3 linked regions of the Labrenzia sp. VG12 genome follow. The protein of the gene in region 3 interacts with the protein of the main gene of each other region in a pairwise test. Links are inferred from orthologs where the notes say so. Each region holds a gene or a part of one and is shown on either strand. Other genes may lie near its edges. The genes, in order: rpe, dnaQ and dnaN.

Region 1 (7,584 bases), 2.6 Mb from region 3 along the record:
CCAGCCACTCCAGTAGATGATCAGGCTGGCGACAACAAATGCAAGACAGCCGGAGACCGGGGCGGCGGGCAGGACGAAGGCGCGAGGTGTGTCGGGCAACAGACGCCGGAAGGACAAAACGGCGATCGGTCCGACAATGAACGACAGGACGATCGAGGAGGTGTTGAGCGCGAGCACTTCCTTGAAGGGCAGAAGCACGAAGAACAGCGACGCGACTGCAAAATTGACCAGAAGCGAAAACAGCGGCACACCGCGGGCAGACAGGGTTTCCATGAATTTCGGGAACAGGCCGTTCTGCGCCATGGCAAGACCCAGGCGGGCATTCGAGCCAACGGAGACGAGCCCCGAGGCGAAGCTGGAAATGCGGGCGCTGGTGTCCAGAATGCTGACGATCCAGAGCGCGCCGACCGCTGTCGCAAGGGCCGCCATGGGACCGAGCTCACCGGTAAAGTGCAGCGCCGGCCAGCCATCCGACAGCTGTGCGTGATCAAGCGCGCCCAGAAAGGCGAGCTGCAGACCGCCGTAGATCACCAGACAGACCACGAGGGACAGCACAAGCGCCAGGGGCACGTTGACTTTCGGGTTACGGGCTTCCCCGGCCATGTCTATCACGTGCCGAAAGCCGATCAGGGCGAAGATGACACCGCCGGTGGAGATGGCCGACAGGATCCCCTTGAGCCCTTCCGGCGCGAAGCCGCCATAGTCGCTGAAATTGGCATAGCGGAATTCGGAGGTCAGGATCACGGCGGCGAGCAGCGCGGGGATGACGATCTTGACCCAGGTGAGCGCCGTGTTGATCCTGGCAAAGAATTTGACACCAAAGGCATTCAGCACGGTGAAGAACAGCAAGAGCAGGCAGGCAACACCAAGCCCGGCGGGTGTCAGAAGACCATCCGGGCCGTAGAGCCAGGGCGCCATGCTCTTCGAGTAGCGCAGGACGGCCTCGACCTCGATGGTCGCCGTCGTGTTGTAGCCGACCCAGGCGGTCCAGCCCATGGTCATGGAAACGACCGAGCCATGGGAAAAATGCGGTACCCGGCCAATGCCGCCGGCAACAGGCAGGATCGTTGCAATCTCGGCAAAGGTCGCCGCCAGGAGCAGCATGGCAAAGCCGCCGATCATCCAGGCGATCAGGGAGGAGGGGCCAGCCGCCTGGGCGGCCAGAAGCGGGGCAAACAGCCAGCCGGAGCCGAGAATGCCGCTGATGGCGACAAAAGTCAGCCCAAGCAACCCGATACTGCGTTCCATATGCGCCAAGACGAATCCCCCCGGATTTTTGTCTTCGAACTGGGAGCTTAACCGAGGGAGTGTCTCATCGGGAAGACGGGTTGTTGCGGTTGTGAAGGTGTTGCGTGGAAATCCCTGATTTTTGAGGCTTATCGTAACCTCGGGCAAGCGGCCGATCCTTCGAGACGGGCCTGCGGCTCTCCTGAGGATGAGATTGTTGGGTTTGGGAACCGTTCGGTTTCTGCCGATTGAAACAAGGCTTAGTGCCTAACTCTTTCCAGTGACAGCCAAATTCCAGACCTCATCCTGAGGAAGCGCGTCAGCGCTGTCTCGAAGGATGGGCTACTTGCTCAGTATTTCTCGCAATGGTTGTGTCTGCTGTGTTAAGCATGTCGCATGAGTGCGACCGTTTACATCCTGCGCTGTGCCGATGGCAGCTACTATGCCGGGGTCACGGAAAAGGACCTTGAAACCCGCCTAAGTGAGCATGAGCAAGGTGTTTATGACGGCTTCACAGCGCGGCGCCGGCCGCTATCGCTTGTCTTTAACTGTCACTTTGAGCGGATCACGGACGCGATAGCCTTTGAGCGTCAGGTCAAGAAATGGCGGCGAGAAAAGAAGGAAGCGCTGATCCGGGGCGATTTTGAAGCGCTTCCGAAGCTTTCTCGGCGAGGGAAAAAACACGGTAAAAATGCCGGAGAAAACCGGTAGCAAGCGGCCGATCCTTCGAGACGGACCTAGCGATCCTCCTCAGGATGAGGTCTGAGGGTGTGGCAATACCGAACAGTCAGATTTGCGGGACTTTAAGACTCAGACGGCAGTCTTTGGTATCGATCCATCCAGCAAATTCTGGCATTGCAGCAATCAACGGTCTCATCCTGAGGAGGGCCGCAGGCCCTTCCCGAAGGATCGGCCGCTTGCTCCCGCATACATCATATCCTTAAGCTTCTGCCGCTGCCTCGCGGATCGCCGAGATATTCTCCCGGTAGCCGTCCACGAACCCGCCCTTGAAGACGGCCGAGCCGGCCACAAGCACATTGGCGCCGGCAGCGGCCACGAGCGGCGCGGTTGCCGGAGTGACGCCGCCGTCGATTTCCAGATCGATCGGACGGTCGCCGATCATCTCACGGATGCGCCGGGTCTTTTCGACCTGGGACTCGATGAATTTCTGTCCGCCGAAACCCGGGTTCACGGTCATGACCAGGATTAGATCGAGCCGGTCAAGCACGTATTCCAGAACGTTCTCAGGCGTGGCCGGATTGAGCGACACGCCTGCCTTCTTGCCGAGGTTGCGGATGGCCTGGAGCGAGCGGTCGAGATGGGTGGTTGCTTCCGCATGCACCGTGATGATGTCCGAGCCGGCCTTGGCGAAGGCTTCCAGGTAGGGATCGCAGGGTTCGATCATCAGGTGGGTGTCGAAGACCTTGTTGGTATGGGGGCGGAGTTTTGCGATCACGTCCGGGCCGAAGGTGATGTTGGGTACAAAATGGCCGTCCATGACATCGAGATGGATCCAATCGGCGCCAGCTTCAACAACGTCGCGGACCTCCTGGCCCAGCTTGGAAAAATCGGAGGCGAGGATGGACGGAGCGATCTTGATGTCGCGCGGCATGGCAGTCTCCCGAATGGCCCGTGCGGCCTCGACTTGGGCCGCGGAAATCTTGTGCCGCCGCGCTAGCATTTCTGGCCCTTGCGGGCAAGGCGGCGCGGCAGGCCTCAATCGGTTTAGTTGCTCAAAGCCGTCCGGTTATCGCCAGATACCGTCTGTCCGGACCTTCAAATCCGAGGCTGTCCATCTGAAGGAGGACGGCAAAGACCGGTGGTGCTTCGGCAGGGAAGAAGGTCACAAACCGCTCGATACGGTAGCTGAGCGGGCACTTGCGGCTCTTGGGAACGGATTTGTCTTCGTTGAGAACACGCGTAACGCCGTCATACACCATGGTGAGGCGGAAGCCCCTGGTTTCTGCGCCATAGCCCTGGCACGTTGCGTCGGGCAGCGCGTATTCGGACAGGGTGAGCTCCACCGGGCTGTCCCCCTCCTGAAAGAACACGCGCGGGGCGACGACCATCTTGTGGGGATCGGATGTCAGTTCCGTGAGCGGACTGAAGCCGACCGTGTCGCCCTTGCCGGCGATTGCCTTGTCCTTCAGAAGCGGTTGCGCGTTGAGGCGGTTTTCGGAGCGCGCGGCCGTCAGAGCGTTGTCGGCGGCATCCCCCAGGCCGACATCGACGTCCTTGCGCAGGCGGAAAGGCGAGGGTTTCACCCAGCTGTCGCCGATGACATCCACCACAAAGATTTCCGAATAGGGAAAGCCGGAGCCATCCTGGAAGCCGTATTGTTCAAAGGCGAAGAAACTGCCGGTCTTGGAAAAACCGAGCACATGCAGTTTTGCCGTGTCGCCGGCAAAGGCCGCCGGGGACAGAAGACCGGCGGCGACGAGAAGGGACAGGCATCTGAGTGCGCGGATAAAAGTCACGGACAGGCTCCTTCGGGGGTTGGTTGGTGTCATCCTGGAGCGGCAGATAAGCATACCACGCTCATGGGAAAGACCGGCTACGTCACACTTCCGGCGTTCGGTCCGCAGTAGAGCCGCACGAAGGGTTTCAGCATCATCGGCAGCATGTAGATCGGGAACTGGCCGACGGCGAACCACAGCCAGGTGAGTTCGGGCAAGGTGCCGCCGAGCGCGGCCACCATCAGGCCCATGTTGCGGGTGCCGCAGGTGTGGGCGATGGCATAGGCGTCTTCGCGGCTTGCGGGGGCGAAGAGGGCAAGCGACAGCAGCATCTGCACAAGCGCCAGCGCAAAAGTGAGGGCGGTCAATCCAAGCGTAAATCCAGGCTTTGCGGCAAAGCTTGCCGCGACCCCGTCCATGGCAGCAATCGCGAAGACCAGCAGCAGCAGGACGTTCAGCCCGCTGATGTGGTGGGACGAGCGCACCAGACGTTCACGCCCGGCCAGGCGCCGGAAGATGAAGGACAACAGAAAGGCGCCGACCAGAAGCGCGGACAATTGCAGGGCCAGGCCGCCAACGCTCAGGGGCAGCGACGGGCCAAGCATGAGTTCTCCGACGAGGGGCGCTGTCAAAGGGGTTACGATGAGTGCGGCGACCGAGAGGGCAAGGCTCAAGGTGCCGTCGAGGCCCAGCAGGTAGATAAAGGCTGGAGCGGCCATGACGGGCGGTGCCGCGGTCGCGATATAGAGGGCCAGGACGATGTCGGGGCCGAGCTGGTCCGGGCCAATGGCCAGGATGGCCATCCAGGTCAGGAGCGGGGCACCCAGCATCATCCAGACAAGGGCTGCGATCAGCAGCGTTGGCCGGCGCAGACGGCGGACAATGGCATCCTGGTCGACGCGCAGGAAAGCAAGAGTCAGGAGGCTGAAGACAGAGATGCCGAGATAGGGGCGCATATAGGCGGACAGGGCCGGCAGGGCGACGCCGATAAAGATACTCACAACAAGTGCGGCCGTGCCGTGACGTCCAATCCACGCCAGGCCTGCCCCGATCATCCGAATCATCTAGTGTTGTCTCCTGACATGGCTGGCTTGGCAGATGGTACGGTCCGAATTGACGGATGGCAGGACCTCAAGCAAGACCCAATGACCCTGGACCGACCGGAACAGGTATGACAGCAAAAACAAGACAGACGCAATCCTTTGACGTGATCGTGCTTGGTGCCGGCATCGTCGGCGTTACCACTGCCCTGCATCTGCGCCGCCTGGGACTGGAAGTGGCGTTGGTCGACCGGAAGCATCCGGGTGAGGAGGCCTCTTTCGGCAATGCCGGCATCGTGCAGCGCAATGGTTTTGTGCCGCACAAGGTGCCGACGCACCCGCTGCAGCTGCTCGGCATTTTCCTGGGGCAATCCAGCGCCGTGTCGCTTGATCCGGCCACGGTCCTCCGGTTGCTGCCCTGGATCAGGCAGTTCCATAAGGCTGGCAGCGAGCGCGGTGCCGAGATCTATTCCAGGGTGGTCGCGCCCCTGAGGGCATTCGCAGTCGAAGAGCATCTGGAGCTGGCGCGAAGTACCAATGCCGACCGCTTCTACCGCCAGGGCGGCTGGCTGCATCTCTATCGCACAGAGGCCGGCTTCAAGGAGAGCAACGCGGAGCGCCAATACGCACGGGTGTTCGGCGTTGCCTATGATGAACTTGGAGACAGCGAGATCAATGCTCTGGAGCCCGGACTGAAAACCGGCGGGCTGAAGGCGCTGCACTGGCTGGAAAGCTGCTCCGTTTCCAATCCGGGGGCTGTGGTCGACGCGTTCTGGCGGGGTTTCATCCGGGAAGGGGGCAGCTCCTTTCGGGGCGACGCGCGGCGGCTGACCCGCCACCGGAGCGTATGGCAATTAAGCTGTGAGCGCGGCGAGATAACGGCCTCCCAGGCCGTGGTGGCGCTGGGCGCCTGGTCTGACGACCTGCTGACGCAGCTCGGTGAAACCTATCCGCTTGCCGTCAAACGCGGCTACCACATGCATTACCGGCCTCTTTCCGGAGCGTCGCTGTCGCGTCCGGTTGTCGACGTTGAAAACGGGTTTGTCCTGACACCGACGGATAACGGTATCCGCCTGACGACAGGTGTGGAACTTGCAGCGCGCGACGCACCGCCCAATCCGGCGGTCCTGAAGCGGACTAAACGGCGGGCCGAGGAGCTTTTCCCGCTTGGCCGGCGTCTGAAAGACGAAGTCTGGATGGGGTGCCGGCCATGCCTGCCCGATTCCCTGCCGGTCGTGGGGGCGTCTCCGTTGACGCCTGGCCTGTGGCTGAATTTCGGTCATGCCCATGACGGCTTCACGCTTGGACCGATTACAGGGCGTCTGCTCGCTTCAATGATCGCGGGTAAGGATCCTTTGCTCGATCCGGCTGGCCTGTCACCGGGGCGGTTCTTTCAATAAACCTTTTCTAAACCCGCCTAAACCTTGGTTGAGCCGCGGGTTTATAAGCCTTTGAGGGATGGAGCGCCCGGCGTTGGACGGGCAAATCGGAAGCCGCGGCGCTGAAGGTGCCGTTGGCCCGACCTCCAACAGTCAAAGGACCCCCCATGACGCTCCCGATCAAATCTACTGCGCTTACCCTGTTCTCCCTAACCGGATTTCTGGCCGGGACAAGTCTTGCCGTGGCCGCGGTTTCCGTCGGCGATACGCTCGGCACGACGGAAGACGAGATCCGCGCCGCGCTGACCGCCGAGGGTTACACGGTGGAAGAGATTGAAACCGAGAATGGTGAAATCGAGGCCGAAGTCTCCCTGGATGGCAAGGAGATGGAAGTTGTTGTCGATGCCACGTCCGGCCTGGTTCTGGAAATGGAACTGGATGGTCAGGACGAGGACGATGAGAAAGACGACGACTGATATCTGACCGGCCAACCCCGGCCGGACCCGCCGTGGTCCGCCCCGACCACCCGGCCGGGGGCCAACACCAAATTCTGCCTATGATGCATCATTCGACAAACGGCCTTGGTTTACCCCTGGAAACACCGCATCATGCGGCCCATCAGACCGGCGTCGCGACGGCCGCTCTCGTGCCTGCCTTCAGGGAGATGATTTCGAACAATGCCGACTTTGCCCAACTGGAAAATTGCCTGGCCCTGGCTCCTCTTCGGCCTGCAGGCGATTTGCGTTTTCTTTCTCGTCACGGAAGAAGTCGTCGACTGGGTCTGGGGAGAAAACCCTGCTTCGGTGATCGGCAACGACATCGTGGAAAACCTGGTCGTCGCGGCGCTGGTTGTCAGTCTGGTGGCCACCGGTTTTGAAGTGCGAAAGACCATGACCCGTCAAAAACGCCTGGAACAACAGGTCAAGGCCGCCTCCGGCGCCTTTGCCACGATGCTGGAAGAGCATTTCGAGACCTGGGGTCTGACGCCATCCGAATGCGACGTTGCGCTGCTTGCGCTGAAGGGCTTTACCATTTCGGAAATCGCCTCAATTCGCAAAACCGCGGAAGGGACCGTGAAGGCCCAATGCAACGCGATTTACAGGAAGGCCGGCGTGTCGGGCCGTCCGCAGCTGCTGTCACTTTTCATTGACGAGTTGCTCTACGGTTCCCTGATCTCGGACGAAAACCGGGACACCGGGAAACCTGACGCGTCCGGGCCGGTTTCGACCTCGCGCCCGCAGCGGGTCTGATGCGGGTTGCATTTCGGCTTGGTCTAACGTGTCCCATTTGTAATTAGGAAAGTTGCCCGGGCATCCCATCTGTGTCCCGAACAATGGTGATAACCAAACCGGAGACACAAAATGTTACCGAGCCTGCGCCATGGACTCGTGGCCGCGATAGTCCCCGCTTTTCTGGTCGTTTCGGGGCAGGCGGCCCTGGCACAGGTCCAGCCCGGTCATTCGGTCGGCCTGAAGATCTCCG
Region 2 (7,669 bases), 410 kb from region 3 along the record:
ATCGACAACGGCCAAGATGTTTGCCGCTGAAGGTGTGCCCGTTCATGACGCGGATGCAACGGTGCATATGCTGTATGCCGGGCGGGCGGCTCCCCTCGTGGAAGCTGCATTCCCGGGAACGGTTCGGGACGGCAGGGTCGACCGCCAGCTGCTCTCCCCGCATGTGCTGGGCCAACCGGAAGCGATGAAAAAGCTGGAAAGCATCGTGCACCCGCTGGTACGTGAGGAGGAGCAGGCCTTTCTTGACAAGGCCCGCGCGGACCGCCGCCGCCATGTGATGATGGATATCCCGCTCCTGTTTGAAGCAGGCGGTGAAAGGCGGGTCGACGTGATCGTGGTGGTGACCGCGGACGCCGAGATCCAGCGACAGCGTGTCCTTGCACGGCCCGACATGACGAAGGAGCGGTTCGAGGCGATCCTGTCCAAGCAGATGCCGGATGCGGAAAAACGGAAACGCGCCCACTTCCTGGTGGACACCGGCCTCGGCATGGGCCCAGCACAGCGGCAGGTCCGGGCGATACTTAAAGCGCTGGCCGGCTGTTGTTAGAACGCTTTGGCCGAGTTGTTTGCAACTCAGCCGCGCTTCACCCACCAACGTCATACTGAGTGTCTGGCCCGAACTCGCCCTGTCTATTGTCATCCCCGCGAAAGCGGGGACCCAGTAACCTCATGAATCGGCTCTAAAAATTGAAATCTAACCTCACGGATTCCTGGTTTCCCGCTTTCGCGGGAATGACAAATGTGAGTGAAGCATTCGCCCCGGCCACCACTGTCGTCATCCTGAGGAGCCGCGTTAGCGGCGTCTCGAAGGACGGGCCACTTGTTGGGAGCTTGCCGCGGACCGGACCTTGCGGTCCTTCTCAGGATGACGCTGTGGCAAGTAGCAGCTCTGTTTAACCTGAATTTCCCCGAACACCGTGGAAAACCGGCCCGTCCCCTTGTCTCCTCACGGCTAACCTGCACAGTAAATCGAAGAGGCAAAAGGCAGACAAATGCGCGAAATTTCCTTCGATACGGAAACAACAGGACTGAATCCGCGCGGCGGCGACCGATTGGTCGAAATCGGCGGCGTGGAGCTGATCAATCATATTCCGACCGGAAATGTCTATCACGTCTATATCAACCCGCAGCGCGACATGCCGGAAGAGGCCTTCAAGGTGCACGGCCTTTCGGAAGAGTTTCTGAGAGACAAGCCCCTGTTTGAGCAGGTTGCCGATGAATTTCTCGAATTTGTCGGTGATGCGACACTGGTCATCCACAATGCCGCCTTTGACATGGGCTTCATCAACATGGAGCTGGAGCGCGCGGGACGGCGGACGATTTCCAACGACCAGGTGCTCGACACGCTGGACATGGCCCGGCGCAAGCGGCCAAGCGGACCCAATTCCCTCGATGCGCTGTGTTCGCGCTATGGCATCGACAATTCCAAGCGTGTCAAACACGGCGCGTTGCTCGATGCGGAAATTCTGGCAGAAGTTTACCTGGAGCTGATCGGCGGACGGCAAAGGGGTCTTGGCCTGATGCCGGAGGAAGAGGACACGTCTTCGGCAAGCGGTTCGACCGAACCCGGCGAACTCGGCACCTTCAACGCCCGCCCGCGGCCGACGCCTCTGAAACGGCCGGCCCTTGAAAGCGAATTCGAGGCCCACAAGGCTTTCCTTGAAGGCATGGGCGAAAAGGCGCTTTGGGCGAAATACGGCGGCTGACGGGCTTGTCCGTTCTGGTCACTCGTCGCTTGTGCCCAAGATGTCAACATCCAGGCCGATGCCCCGCACTCCCAGCATTTGAATGGTCTCAGGGCTGAGATCAAAGCCGCCCATCGTTTCCTCCAGAAACAGACTACTGCAAATACTGATCTGAAAACGTCCTGAAATTTCTCTCCAGACGGCGGTGTCTTGAGTTAAAGCGGCAAGAAGGTCACGGATTTGGGCGTCTAGATTTTCAGGTCTGCAATTGTCGGCGCAGATTTCCCAAAAGCCTGTCTTTGCAGTTCGCTTTCGCCCGAGTGCCGTCAGCACCACTTCGTCTTTTTGATGGGTCCTGTCCGGTTTTTGTTCCAGCAGGCGGGATATCTCTTCCGGGACGAGATCATCTCCTTTGATCCAAAGTCTTGTTCTTGATTCACTGATTACCGGCAAGGTGATGCCTCAATTGGTATTGCGTTTTGATCAATTGGCGCCGAGCAACCACCGCGCCGTCTCGAAATGCCGCTCGGAATAGTCGCTGGAAAAGGCCCAGGCCATGGTCTGGGCAATGGTCCAGTGCCGTGCCCGTTCGCGGTCAAGGCCAAGCTCTTCCGACAGTCTGTCCAGCCGGTAAAGCGCTGCGTTTTTGCTGTGTCCGAATTCGAAGCTTCTGACGATCGGGCTTAAGGAAAAGGCCGGGTCGCCGACCAGGGGCTTCGGATCGATCGCAAGCCACCCACTCCGTTCTGAGGACAGGACGTTGTGACCGTGGAGATCCTGGTGGAGCAGCACCAGATCGGTTTCATCTTTCGGCAGGTCCGAGGCCGCCGCCATGGCAGCGTCCACCAGACGCCGCTCACAGGGTCTTCCCGCATCTTCCCAATCGCTTTCCAGGCTGTTTCGCCAGAGCGCTGCTTCTTCTGAAAGGCGCGTAAAGGGTGGGCCGGCCGGTTTCAGCAAGTTTTTCAGCAGCCCTGAGAGAACGGCCAAAGGATCGACGTCAGGATCATCGGCCAGAAATTGCCCGGGCCGGCAACGTTCCAGAAGCATGGCATTCAGGTCAGGCGCGTGGTCAAGCAGCCGGATCGCGCCCTGGCCGTCCCAGTGCTTCAATGCGTCCGCTTCAAACCGGCATTCCCGATCTGGAAATTGCAGTTTCAGGACCGCGTCGGCTCCGTGACGTTTAGCGGGCAGAACGTAAGACACATTGCCACTTGAAAACGGATCCCCAACCTGCTGCAGCTGAAACCTGTCGCGACACTGCGCAAGCAGGTCCGGCAGGCATTTCAGCCAATTGCGGCCGTCTTCCCGTTTTTCCAGCCATGACAAGGACGCCGGGTACACGAAGCAATTCGTTTCGCCGGGCTCTGTCATGCCTGAAGATCTTTTCGATGCTCAGAGCATGGATGGCAGGACGCGGTCCGGCGGACGGTGGCCGTCCATGAAGGTCTTGATGTTGATGATGACCTTCTCGCCCATCTCGATACGGCCCTCGATGGTGGCAGAGCCCATATGCGGCAGCAGCACCACGTTTTCCAGCTTGACCAGCTTCGGGTTGACCGCAGGCTCGTGTTCGAAAACGTCGAGACCGGCTCCCGCCAGCTCCCCGCCTTCGATCATCCGGATGAGTGCGTTTTCGTCCATGACCTCGCCGCGGGCCGTGTTGACCACATAGGCATCCTGTTTCAGGAGCTTCAGCCGGCGGGCGGACAGGAGATGGAACGTGCCCGGCGTGTGCGGGCAGTGGATTGATACCACGTCCATGCGCGCCAGCATCTGGTCGAGGCTCTCCCAATAGGTGGCTTCCAGGTCTTCTTCGACACCTTCCGGCAGGCGGCGGCGGTTGTGATAATGGATCGACATGCCGAAAGCCTTGGCGCGGCGGGCAACGGCCTGTCCGATGCGGCCCATGCCGATGATGCCGAGGCGTTTGCCCCAGATCCGGTGGCCCAGCATCCAGGTTGGCGACCAGCCGGCCCAATCGCCGGACTCAATTGCCTTGATGCCTGTGGCAAGACGCCGCGGCACGGCCAGGATCAGCGCCATGGTCATGTCGGCAGTGTCTTCGGTCAGGACACCCGGCGTGTTGGTGACATTGATGCCGCGGTTGTTGGCGCTGACAACGTCGATATTGTCGACACCATTGCCGAAATTGGCGATCAGCTTGAGATTTTCGCCGGCCTGAGACAGGACGGACGAATCGATTCGGTCGGTCACCGTCGGCACCAGCACATCGGCCGTTCGCACGGCTTCGACCAGCTCGGCCTGGCTGAAGGGCCTGTCATTTTCATTGAGTCGCGTTTCGAAAAGTTCGCGCATCCGCGTTTCGACCACTTCCGGAAGTTTCCGGGTGACAACAACGACAGGCTTCTTTTTCGCCATACCAAACTGCCTTTCGCGCTTCGTTAAGGTTCTGTTAACCTCAACGGGACCACTTTGACGCCGCGCGTGACGCGAGCGGAAGAGACCATACCCTTTTCCTTACCAGATGGTCCGGCAGAAACAAGGGATCGGTTTCATTCGCCGCGCTTTCCCAGCCGAAGGAATTGCCAACGCTGGTTTTCACGCAAATTATTCGCTACAGCTTTGCCTCAGAACAGCGATCAATAACAATTGGACAACCGGACATAATGGCTTCTACGTACGCAGCGACCCGGCTCTTTCTGTGTCTCATGGCATTTGTGGTCGGGCTTGCCGCCGTGCCGGCTTCCGCCTGGGCGCAGGGAAACGGAACCCGGGCCACCGATTTGCCGTTGCCGCGCTTTGTCAGCCTCAAATCCGACCGGGTGAACGTGCGCATCGGCCCGTCCCGGGAACACAAGATTGCCTGGACATTCGTCCAGTCCGGTTTGCCGGTGGAAATCATCCAGGAGTTCGAAAACTGGCGCCAGATCCGTGACTGGGAAGGCAAGACCGGCTGGGTGTTCCACTCGCTCCTGTCGGGCCGCCGGACGGCCCTGATCACGCCCTGGGAAAAGTCCAATCTGACACCGCTGCGTGCCCGGTCCCGGTCCGATGCCAATATTGTCGCCGAACTGGAACCCTTCGTCCTGACATCCATCACCGAATGTGCCGGTGGCTGGTGCCGGGTCAATGGCGACAATTACGACGGCTGGCTCGACCAGACGCGTCTCTTCGGCGTTTATCCCGACGAGACCCTGGAGGACTGATCGGGGAAGCAGTGACTTTCTCGAGCCTGTGAATTGGCTGTTTGAGCATCTTCCTCTCCTTGTCATCCCGGTTCGGCGTTAGCTGAGACCGGGACAAATAAAAAAAGGCGGCCAGTCGGCCGCCTTTTTCGATTCCAGCCAGTCAGCAGCTTCAGTCTGCCTTGACTTCCTGAGCCTTCAGCTCTTCGAGGCGTGGCATGGACATGATGTTGTAGCCGCTGTCGACAAAATGCACTTCGCCGGTGACGCCGCCGGACAGGTCCGACAGCAGATAGAGGCCGGTTCCGCCGATTTCGTCGAGGGAAACGGTCCGGCAAAGCGGCGAATTGCGCTTCTGGAAGTTGAACATCAGCCGGGCGTCCGAAACACCGGACCCTGCCAAAGTGCGCACGGGGCCGGCGGAGATCGCATTCACACGGATGTTCTGTTCGCCATAGTCCACGGCCAGGTAACGGACAGAGGATTCCAGGGCCGCCTTGGCAACGCCCATGACGTTGTAGTTCGGCATGACCTTGGTCGAGCCGCCATAGGTCAGCGTGACCAGCGAACCGCCATTCGGCATGATGGCTGCTGCGCGCTTGGCGATCTCCGTGAAGGAGAAGCAGGAGATCATCATGGTGCGGGTGAAGTTTTCCCGCGTGGTGTCGGCATATTTGCCGCGCAGCTCCGACTTGTCGGAAAAGGCCACGGCGTGCACCAGGAAGTCGATGCTGCCCCAGTCTTCCTTGAGACGATCAAACACCGCGTCGACCGAGGCAACGTCTTCCACATCGCACGGGACGAGGATATTCGAGCCGACGGAGTCAGCGAGCGGCTTGGCGCGTTTGCCGAAAGCTTCACCCTGATAGGTGAAGGCAAGTTCGGCGCCGTGATCGGCAAGGGTCTTGGCGATCCCCCAGGCAATGGAGTGATCGTTGGCAACGCCCATGATCAGGCCGCGTTTGCCCTTCATCAGTTCAGACATTCAAAGCTCCTCAACCGTGATAGCGCGACAGCGCAAGCGAGGCGTTGGTGCCGCCGAAGCCGAAGCTGTTGGAAAGGACCGTGTCGAGGCCGGCATTGTCGACCCGCTCAGTGACGATTTCCTCCGGCTTCAGGGCCGGATCGAGTTCGTTCACATTGGCCGAGGCCGTGATGAAATCGTTCTGCAGCATCAGGAGGCAATAGATCGCTTCCTGGACACCGGTCGCGCCCAGGCTGTGGCCGGTGAGCGACTTGGTCGAGGACGCCGGCGGCTGGTTTTCGCCGAAGACCCGGCGGATCGCCTCGATCTCGCCGACATCGCCGACCGGGGTCGAGGTGCCGTGCGTGTTGATGTAGTCGACCTTGCGATCGCCAAGGGTTTCGATGGCAAGACGCATGCAGCGCTCGCCGCCTTCCCCGGACGGGGCCACCATGTCGTAGCCGTCGGAATTGGCGGCATAGCCGGTGACTTCGGCATAGATTTTCGCGCCACGGGCCTTGGCGTGTTCCAGTTCCTCCAGAACGACAACACCACCACCACCGGCAATGACAAAACCGTCGCGGGTTGCGTCATAGGCACGGGCAGCTGTTTCCGGGGTGTCGTTATATTTGGAAGACATGGCGCCCATGGCGTCGAACAGGCAGGACAGGGTCCAGTCGAGTTCCTCGCCGCCACCGGCAAACATCACGTCCTGCTTGCCGAACTGGATCTGTTCGGTGGCTGCCCCGATGCAGTGCGCGGAGGTCGAGCAGGCCGAGGTGATGGAATAGTTGATGCCCTTGATCTTGAACGGTGTTGCCAGGCAGGCAGAGTTGGTCGAGCTCATGCCGCGGGTCACCATGAACGGGCCCATGCGCTTGGGTGCGCCCTTTTCCAGAACGATCTGGTGCGCCTGGAACAGGTTCTTGGTGGACGGCCCACCGGAGCCCATGATCAGGCCGGTGCGGGTGTTGGAGATATCGCTCTCCTCAAGCCCGGAATCGGCGATCGCCTGCTCCATGGAGATGTAGTTATAGGCGGCACCATCGCCCATGAACCGCAGCTGACGCTTGTCGATCAGCGAGGGAATATCGACATTCGGCATGCCGTGCACCTGGCTGCGGAAGCCGTGTTCGGCGTAATCCGGAGCAAAGCTGATGCCCGATTTGCCTTCCCTGAGGCTGGCCAGCACTTCCTGTGCGTTTGATCCGATGGAAGATACGATTCCCAGACCGGTGACGACAACGCGTCTCATTGCGGACTCCTATGGTCTTATCCGGCACGGCATGGCTTCAAGGAGTTCAGCAGCCTGCCGGCCTGTATGTAATATGCAAACCGGCGCTTCCAATCAGAAAGAAGCGCCGGCGAAACAGTCGATCATGCGAATGGGTGTCAGACTTTTGACAGGCCCACGCGCAGGTCGGTTGCCTTGTAGATCTGTTCACCGTCGGCTTTCAGCCAGCCATCGGCAATGCCCAGCACCAGACGGCCCTTCATGACCCGCTTGAAGTCGATGCCGTATTCAACCAGCTTGACGTCCGGCGTGACCATGCCCTTGAACTTGATTTCGCCGGTCGAGAGCGCCATGCCCTTGCCTTCCAGACCCTGCCAGCCAAGGTGAAAGCCGGTCAGCTGCCAAAGGGCGTCCAGTCCGAGGCAGCCCGGCATGATCGGATTGCCCTGGAAGTGACACGGGAAGAACCAGAGGTCCGGCTTGATGTCGAACTCGGCGCGGGCATATCCCTTGTCATACTCACCGCCGGTTTCCGAGATATCGGTGATCCGGTCGAACATCAGCATCGGCGGCAGCGGCAATTGTGCGTTGCCCGGGCCAAACAGCTCGCCGCGGCCGCAGGCGAGCAGGTCTTCAT
Region 3 (7,668 bases):
CCCATAATTTCGCCACGGCCTACCAGACCGACCTGATCACGCCCTTCGACCGGGTGTCGCGCAACCGCAAGCCGATCATTGCCGCTGTTGCAGGTTATGCACTTGGTGGTGGCTGCGAGCTGGCCATGCTTTGCGATTTCATCATTGCTGCGGACACGGCCAAGTTCGGCCAGCCGGAGATCACGCTCGGTGTTATTCCGGGTGCGGGCGGCACGCAGCGGCTGACCCGTTTTGTCGGCAAGTCCAAAGCCATGGAAATGGTTCTGACCGGGCGCATGATGGATGCCGAAGAAGCCGAGCGCAGCGGGCTCGTCAGCCGGATCGTTCCCGCAGACGATCTGCTGGAAGAAGCGCTCAAGGCGGCGGACAAGATCGCAGATTTCTCGCTCCCGGTCGTCTTGATGGCCAAGGAGAGCGTCGACAGGGCCTATGAAACGACCCTTGCCGAAGGTGTCCGCTTCGAGCGGCGCGTCTTCCAGGCCCTGTTTGCGCTGGAAGATCAGAATGAAGGCATGACCGCCTTTACCGAGAAGCGTTCCCCGGATTTCCGGAACAAATAATATCGGTCAAACAGCGACAAAGCCGTTGACGACAGGCGCAGGCGCGATTATAAGCAGCGCCCAATCGGTGGCGGATTTCCGCCGCCGTTGTTTTTTGATCGGGTCTTGCTGCCCTCGTGCCTTGGTCCCGATCGCCACCGGACACTAGTCCCAATTACCGATCAGGATTGAGCCCATGGCCAACACACCATCGGCCAAGAAGGCGGCCCGCAAGATTGCCCGCCAGACGGCCACGAACAAGAACCGCCGCAGCCGCGTGCGCACCTACCTGCGCAAGGTTGAAGAGGCGATTGCCTCCGGCGACCAGGCTGTTGCCAATGAAGCCTTCAAGGCTGCACAGCCGGAAATCATGCGCGCTGCCTCCAAGGGCGTGATGCATGCAAACACGGCGTCCCGGAAGGTTTCCCGTCTCAATGCCCGTATCAAGGCACTTGGCGCGTAACCCAACCGTCACATGAGCGTTAAAAAGACCCGGCCAGCGTGCCGGGTTTTTTTTAGCCACGCAATTTTGTGGATGATCAAATCCGGCAACCTAAACGGGCAATATTGCGATTTCTACCGAGTATTATGCTGTCATAAAAAACGCTTGTTTTTCAGCCTCTTACAAACATGTAGGCCGAAGCAAAGCCGATCAAACCGGATTCGATACGAGTCAAGGTATCTGTTCCGAAATTTTTTTTGAAAAGGTGGTTTTTTAAATGTGACAAAGCCGCCGAGGGCAAAAAGTCATTGCCGTAAAAAGCATTTGCTCTCTCGCCGGTCAGAAGGCAAAACGCCTCAACATGGGCACCAAAACCGCCACTTCCCGGCAATCGCCAAAACACGCGGTTGCCCCGCCGGTCGCGGTCTGTATATTAACAATACGGCTGGCACGAAAGACCAGCGAACAACCTAAAAACGGTGCTTGGATCAAAATGAATAAGTTTAATCGAAAAATAGCTAAGCACATGGCGTATAGACCGTGGGATGAATACATTAACGTATTCATTTCCGACGGTGTCTAGCATCCCGCTGGACTGAATTTTTCTTCCCGAAAACTTGATAACTATTATTCAACAATAGCACTTCGCTATTGTAGGGGGCGGCTGTGCAAATCGACGGTGGATACGCTGGCAATGTGACCGTGCAGGAGGCTTTCGAAAAGCTTTCCGGGCAGGAACACTCTGTTCTTGTCGACGTGCGGACCCAGGCGGAATGGGCCTTTGTCGGACTTCCGGACCTGCGTCCGCTCGACAAGGAACCGGTGCTGGTGGAATGGCAGAGCTTTCCGTCTTCCGGCCCGAACCCGGAATTTGCAAAGTCCGTTTCGGACCTGTTGGTCAAAAAAGGACTTGACCAGAGCGCGCCGATCTATTTTCTGTGCCGCTCCGGAGCGCGGAGCCAGGCGGCAGCGATCGCCCTGACACAGGCCGGCTTCGAAAAGTGCTTTAATATCTCAGACGGTTTCGAAGGCCCCCTTGACGAGGCGGGCCACCGTGGAACCCGGTCCGGTTGGAAGGCCGCCGGACTGCCCTGGATTCAAAGTTAGTTTCCCCGCACTAAAAGCGGGGCAGGCAATGGGACCACTCCCTTTGCCAACCCAATAACCGTCCCAAAAGGGACATTATAAAGCTGCAAAAGCAGCAAGGCGTCGAAGAACGGCTGTGGCGGACTGTTCTTCATATGTACAGGAGGCAGATGACATGCAGGTTCAGGAGGCAGGCGGCTCCGAACAATGGAAACGGGTCAAGAAACAGCTCCGCGCGGAGCTGGGCGACGATGTTTTTACCAGCTGGTTCGCACGCGTTGATCTGGAAGAGCATCAGGACGGCACAGTGCGTCTTTCCGTTCCGACCCGGTTTTTGAAGCAGTGGATCCAGAACAATTACAATGACCAGCTGATGGGTCTGTGGCAGCGCGAATGCGACAATGTACACCGCATCGAACTGACCGTTCGCGGTGCGATCCGTCCGCGTCAGGCACCGGTGGCAAAACCGAGCCTGGCCGGCCCGGACGGCGCGAAGGCAGCTGCTGACGAAGTCCAGCGCGAAACGCTGGCCGATGCGGCTCATGTGACCCGTGCCCAGGCGGCGACTGCCGCTGTCGCGCTCGGCCGCGGCGATGCCGGCTCCGACAGCACCCGGGATGTGCTGCAGGGTGCGGCGCTCGACCCGAAATATACGTTCGAGACGTTTGTTGAAGGGGAATCCAACAACCTGGCCCTGGCCGCTGCCCGTCAGGTCGCAGCCGGCGGCGCGGTGACGTTCAACCCGCTTTACCTGCATGCGTCCGTGGGTCTCGGCAAAACCCATCTGATGCAGGCCGTGGCCTCGAAAGCCCGTGCGAGCGGCCGCAAGGTGCTCTACCTGACGGCCGAGCACTTCATGTACAAGTTCGTGACGGCGCTGAAGTCCCAGTCCGCGCTTGCGTTCAAGGAAAACCTCCGGACCATCGACCTGCTGCTGATCGACGACATGCAGTTTCTGCACGGCAAACAGGTCCAGCAGGAATTCTGCCATACGCTGAATGCGCTGATCGACGGCGCGCGCCAGGTGATCGTTGCGGCCGACAGGGCTCCATCCGAACTGGACACCCTGGACGACCGGGTCCGGTCGCGCCTGTCCGGCGGTCTCGTGGTCGGCATCCAGGAACCGGATTTCGTGCTTCGGCGCAATATCCTGGTGTCCCGCGTGGAAGCGGCCCGCAAGGCCTATCCGCAATTCGACGTGCCCGACAGCGTTCTCGACTATGTTGCCCGTCACGTGGCCTCCTCGGGCCGCGACCTGGAAGGCGCCCTCAACCGCCTGATCGCACACAATCAGCTGACCAATCAGCCGATCACGCAGGAAATGGCGGAAATGACACTGCGCGACCTGGTTCGCTCCAGCGAACCGCGCCGGGTCAAGATCGAGGACATCCAGCGGGTGGTGTCGAAACACTACAACGTCACCAAGGCCGATCTGCTGTCGGCCCGGCGCACCCGCACCATCGTGCGTCCACGTCAGATTGCCATGTATCTCGCCAAGGTGATGACCCCGCGCTCGCTGCCGGAAATCGGCCGCCGCTTCGGCAACAGGGATCACACGACAGTGTTGCACGCGGTGCGGAAAATCGAGGAAATGGCCCGCGCAGACTATTCTCTGGCGCAGGAGCTCGAACTGCTGAAACGCATGCTCGACGCCTGAGGGTTAAATTCCCCGATATTCAACTTAAATTGGGGGCGTTCCGGCGGAACGCCCCCTTGCTTTTGCACCAAGTTAAGGGCAGTGTCTTCCCCCCGCTCCTCACCGGAGCCAGCAAATCCAGTTACGCCGGACCGTCCGTCCGGCTTTTCATGAGTACGGAACGAGTGAATGAAAGCGACCCTCGAGCGGACCGACCTCCTCAAGTCCTTGACCCATGTTCACCGGGTGGTCGAGCGCCGAAACACCATTCCCATCCTGTCCAATGTCCTGCTGCGGGCTGACGGCGGCGCCATCAATCTGAAGGCAACCGACCTCGACCTCGAAATCGTCGAAACCGTGCCCGCCATGATCGAAATGCCGGGCGCCACCACGGTGCCGGCGCACATGTTCTACGACATCGTGCGCAAGCTGCCCGAAGGCTCGCAGGTGGTTCTGGAGACCACCGGCGACAACGCCACGCTGGAAATCCGGGCCGGCCGTTCGAAATTCACGCTGCAGATGTTGCCGGAAGCGGATTTCCCGGACCTGACGGCCGGCGATTTCAGTCATGGCTTTGCTCTGACGGCCGCCGATATCCGCAAGCTGATCGACACCACCCAGTTTGCGATCTCGACTGAGGAAACCCGCTATTACCTGAACGGGATCTACCTGCACACGGTCGACGCGGCCAATGGCCAGCAGTTCCGTGCCGTTGCCACCGACGGCCACCGTCTGGCCCAGGCTGAAGTGCCTGCCCCGTCGGGATCTGCCGGCATGCCGGGCATCATCGTGCCGCGCAAGACGGTAGGTGAGATCCAGAAACTGCTGGAAGACCCGGAAGCCAACGTTCAGATCGAACTGTCCGACACCAAGATCCGGTTGACCACCGGTTCCGTCATCCTGACATCCAAACTGATCGACGGCACCTTCCCGGATTACGGCCGGGTGATCCCGCAGGGCAACGACAAGGAAATGCGCGTCGACCGGGACGAGTTCAAGGAAGCCGTCGACCGCGTCTCGACAATTTCCTCCGAGCGCGGCCGGGCCGTGAAGATCTCGCTGAGCGATAGCCGCATGGTGCTCACCGTGAACAACCCGGATTCGGGCAGCGCGACGGAAGAACTGGCCGTCGAGTATGACGCGGAAGACCTGGAAATCGGCTTCAACTCGCGGTACCTGCTCGATATTGCCAATCAGCTGTCAAGCGACACGGCCCTGTTCCGGCTGGCCGACAGCGGCTCGCCAACCCTGATCCAGGACAACACCGTCGATGACTGCCTGTTCGTTCTGATGCCGATGCGGGTCTGACCCGGACCGGTGACATTCTGAAGGCGGAAACACGGTCATGACAGAATTCAGGACGGCGCGGCTGACCCGTCTGTCCCTGACCGGTTTCCGCAATTACGAGACCCTTTCGCTGGGTCTCGCCGCCAAACTGGTCGCCTTTGTCGGCGCCAACGGCGCCGGCAAGACCAATATCCTGGAAGCCATCTCGTTCCTGACAGCCGGGCGCGGTCTGCGCCGGGCGACACTTGCCGACATTGCCCGCAAGGAGGGTGACGGCAGCTGGAGCGTGGCTGCCACCGTTCTGCTGGACGGCCTGGAAACCAGGATCGGAACCGGGCTGGCCACCGGCGGCACCGGGCGCAAGGTGCGGATTGACGGTGAAGACGTGCGTGGTTCGGAAAGCCTGCTCGACTATATGCGGGTGCTCTGGCTGGTCCCGTCCATGGACGGCCTTTTCACCGGTGCGGCCTCCGAGCGGCGCCGGTTTCTCGACCGGCTGACGCTGGCCATCGATCCGGCACACGGGCGCCGGGTCAGCGATTTTGAAAACGCGCTGCGCCAACGCAACCGGCTGCTCGACCAGGGCGGCAGCGACGCCTTCCTGTCCGCACTGGAATTGCAGGTGGCAGAACTCGGCACCGCGGTCTCCATCGCACGTGGCGACACGGTCGGCCTGCTCTCCGGCATGATTGCCGAACAGGCCGCGCAGGGCTTGCCCTTTCCCCACGCAGGCATCGCGCTCGAAGGCGCCTTTGAAGCCGAGACCCTCGGCCTCAGTGCATCGGACCGGGAAGACCATTACCGGCTGCTCCTGAAGGAAGGCCGTCCGCGCGACCGCGCCGCCGGCCGGACCCTGAACGGTCCGCACCTGAGCGACCTGAAAGTGACCCATGCGGCCAAGTCGATGCCGGCGGCTCAATCCTCCACCGGAGAGCAGAAGGCGCTTCTGATCGGTCTGGTTCTGGCGCATGCCGAACTGACGTCCAAGGTCTCCGGAATGACGCCGGTCCTCTTGCTCGACGAAGTCGCTGCGCACCTGGATCCGGACCGCCGGGCCGCCCTGTTCGCCAAGCTGAATTCCTTAGGCGGGCAAGTTTTCATGACCGGGACGGACGAGGGTCTTTTCAGCGCCCTGCCCGAGGATGCCCAGGTGTTTGAAATCCGGGACCATCATGGCCATCTTCTAAAGGGACCGACAGGCCCTTAAATCCGCCGAAATCTTATGGTTTTCCACCATTATCCCTTCGCTGGCTTGTCAGCGGCTCCGGCGTGGTTGAACCCCCGCCGGAACCCCGTATAACGGGGTTAGAAAAGATAGAATGACTGGTGATTGATTCGCATGAGCGACATGTCCACATCCGAGCCGATTGAGACCCCCGAAAACGAAGGCGGTGCCGAATATGGCGCTGACAGCATCAAGGTCCTGAAAGGCCTCGACGCGGTCCGTAAACGGCCCGGAATGTATATCGGCGACACCGATGACGGTTCCGGCCTGCACCACATGGTCTACGAAGTCGTGGACAACGCCATCGACGAAGCCCTGGCCGGCCACGCCGACCATGTCACCGTGACGCTGAACCCGGATGGCTCCGTGACCGTCTCCGACAACGGCCGCGGCATCCCGACCGACCTGCACCCGGAAGAAGGCGTTTCCGCCGCCGAGGTCATCATGACCCAGCTGCATGCGGGCGGAAAGTTCGACCAGAATTCCTACAAGGTGTCCGGTGGCCTGCACGGCGTCGGTGTCTCGGTCGTGAATGCCCTGTCGACCAAGCTGGAGCTGCGCATCTGGCGGAACGACCAGGAACACCACATGACCTTCGCGCATGGGGATTCCCAGGGCCCGCTGGAAGTGGTCGGTCCGGCCAACGGCCAGAAGGGCACCGAAGTCACCTTCCTGCCGTCCCCGGAAACCTTCAGCAAGACCGAGTTCGATTTCAACACGCTGGAACACCGCCTGCGGGAACTCGCCTTCCTCAATTCCGGCGTACGCATCATCCTGACCGACAAGCGCGGCGTGGAAGATGTTGTCGAGGAACTCTACTACGAAGGCGGCCTTGAAGCTTTCGTGCGCTATCTGGACCGGGCCAAGCATCCGTTGATCGAGGACCCGGTCACGATGAGCGCGGAGAAAGACGGCATCACGGTCGAGGCGGCCATGTGGTGGAACGACAGCTATCACGAGCATGTGCTGTGTTTCACCAACAACATTCCCCAGCGGGACGGCGGCACGCACCTGGCCGGCTTCCGGGCAGCCCTGACCCGTCAGGTGACCGGCTATGCCGAAGCCACGGGCCTGATGAAAAAGGAAAAGGTCTCGCTCTCCGGCGACGATTGCCGCGAAGGCCTGACCTGCGTTCTGTCGGTCAAGGTGCCGGATCCGAAATTCTCCTCCCAGACCAAGGACAAGCTGGTCTCCTCCGAGGTGCGCCCGGTCGTCGAGAACCTGATTTCCCAGACCCTGAGCGAGTGGCTGGAAGAGAACCCGGCGCCGGCCAAGGCCATCGTCTCCAAGGTGGTGGAAGCAGCTTCTGCCCGCGAAGCTGCCCGCAAGGCGCGTGAACTGACCCGGCGCAAAGGTGCGCTGGATATCGCCTCGCTGCCCGGAAAACTCGCCGATTGCCAGGAACGCGATGCCTCCAAGGCCGAACTCTTCCTGGTGGAGGGTGATTCCGCAG

What was found.
Region 1: the proteins of dnaN (region 3) and rpe interact in binary tests that used the Escherichia coli proteins (3 or more experiments, as listed by UniProt). The link is inferred for Labrenzia sp. VG12 from one-to-one orthologs.
Region 2: the proteins of dnaN (region 3) and dnaQ interact in binary tests that used the Escherichia coli proteins (3 or more experiments, as listed by UniProt). The link is inferred for Labrenzia sp. VG12 from one-to-one orthologs.

Annotation. Positions count from the first base shown.
Region 1 is NZ_CP022529.1:1,983,503-1,991,086, reverse strand. Bases 1,004-3,767 are described here. They hold rpe (ribulose-phosphate 3-epimerase), read right to left. Parts: upstream 2,840-3,767; coding sequence 2,168-2,839; downstream 1,004-2,167. Other genes in these bases: CHH27_RS09275 (DUF2259 domain-containing protein), read right to left, coding at 2,961-3,704; CHH27_RS09285 (GIY-YIG nuclease family protein), read left to right, coding at 1,624-1,938; CHH27_RS09290 (APC family permease), read right to left, coding at 1,004-1,248. Also shown: more of CHH27_RS09290, read right to left, coding at 1-1,003; CHH27_RS09270 (Na+-dependent transporter), read right to left, coding at 3,782-4,747; CHH27_RS09265 (FAD-binding oxidoreductase), read left to right, coding at 4,855-6,123; CHH27_RS09260 (PepSY domain-containing protein), read left to right, coding at 6,270-6,578; CHH27_RS09255 (helix-turn-helix transcriptional regulator), read left to right, coding at 6,780-7,352; CHH27_RS09250 (PepSY domain-containing protein), read left to right, coding at 7,464-7,584. UniProt on the Escherichia coli protein: Catalyzes the reversible epimerization of D-ribulose 5-phosphate to D-xylulose 5-phosphate.
Region 2 is NZ_CP022529.1:4,211,321-4,218,989, forward strand. What follows is about bases 1-2,849. They hold dnaQ (DNA polymerase III subunit epsilon), read left to right. Parts: upstream 1-992; coding sequence 993-1,706; downstream 1,707-2,849. Other genes in these bases: coaE (dephospho-CoA kinase), read left to right, coding at 1-547; CHH27_RS19585 (DUF4279 domain-containing protein), read right to left, coding at 1,725-2,138; CHH27_RS19590 (aminoglycoside phosphotransferase family protein), read right to left, coding at 2,169-2,849. Also shown: more of CHH27_RS19590, read right to left, coding at 2,850-3,059; CHH27_RS19595 (D-glycerate dehydrogenase), read right to left, coding at 3,081-4,067; CHH27_RS19600 (SH3 domain-containing protein), read left to right, coding at 4,316-4,855; enoyl-ACP reductase FabI, read right to left, coding at 5,007-5,819; fabB (beta-ketoacyl-ACP synthase I), read right to left, coding at 5,830-7,053; 3-hydroxyacyl-[acyl-carrier-protein] dehydratase FabA, read right to left, coding at 7,191-7,669. UniProt on the Escherichia coli protein: DNA polymerase III is a complex, multichain enzyme responsible for most of the replicative synthesis in bacteria. The epsilon subunit contain the editing function and is a proofreading 3'-5' exonuclease.
Region 3 is NZ_CP022529.1:4,622,374-4,630,041, reverse strand. Bases 3,104-5,951 are described here. They hold dnaN (DNA polymerase III subunit beta), read left to right. Parts: upstream 3,104-3,892; coding sequence 3,893-5,011; downstream 5,012-5,951. Other genes in these bases: recF (DNA replication/repair protein RecF), read left to right, coding at 5,049-5,951; dnaA (chromosomal replication initiator protein DnaA), read left to right, coding at 3,104-3,724. In the rest of the region: CHH27_RS21430 (enoyl-CoA hydratase), read left to right, coding at 1-560; rpsT (30S ribosomal protein S20), read left to right, coding at 736-1,002; CHH27_RS27775 (hypothetical protein), read right to left, coding at 1,154-1,384; CHH27_RS21420 (rhodanese-like domain-containing protein), read left to right, coding at 1,648-2,088; more of dnaA, read left to right, coding at 2,243-3,103; more of recF, read left to right, coding at 5,952-6,197; gyrB (DNA topoisomerase (ATP-hydrolyzing) subunit B), read left to right, coding at 6,330-7,668. UniProt on the Escherichia coli protein: Confers DNA tethering and processivity to DNA polymerases and other proteins. Acts as a clamp, forming a ring around DNA (a reaction catalyzed by the clamp-loading complex) which diffuses in an ATP-independent manner freely and bidirectionally along dsDNA.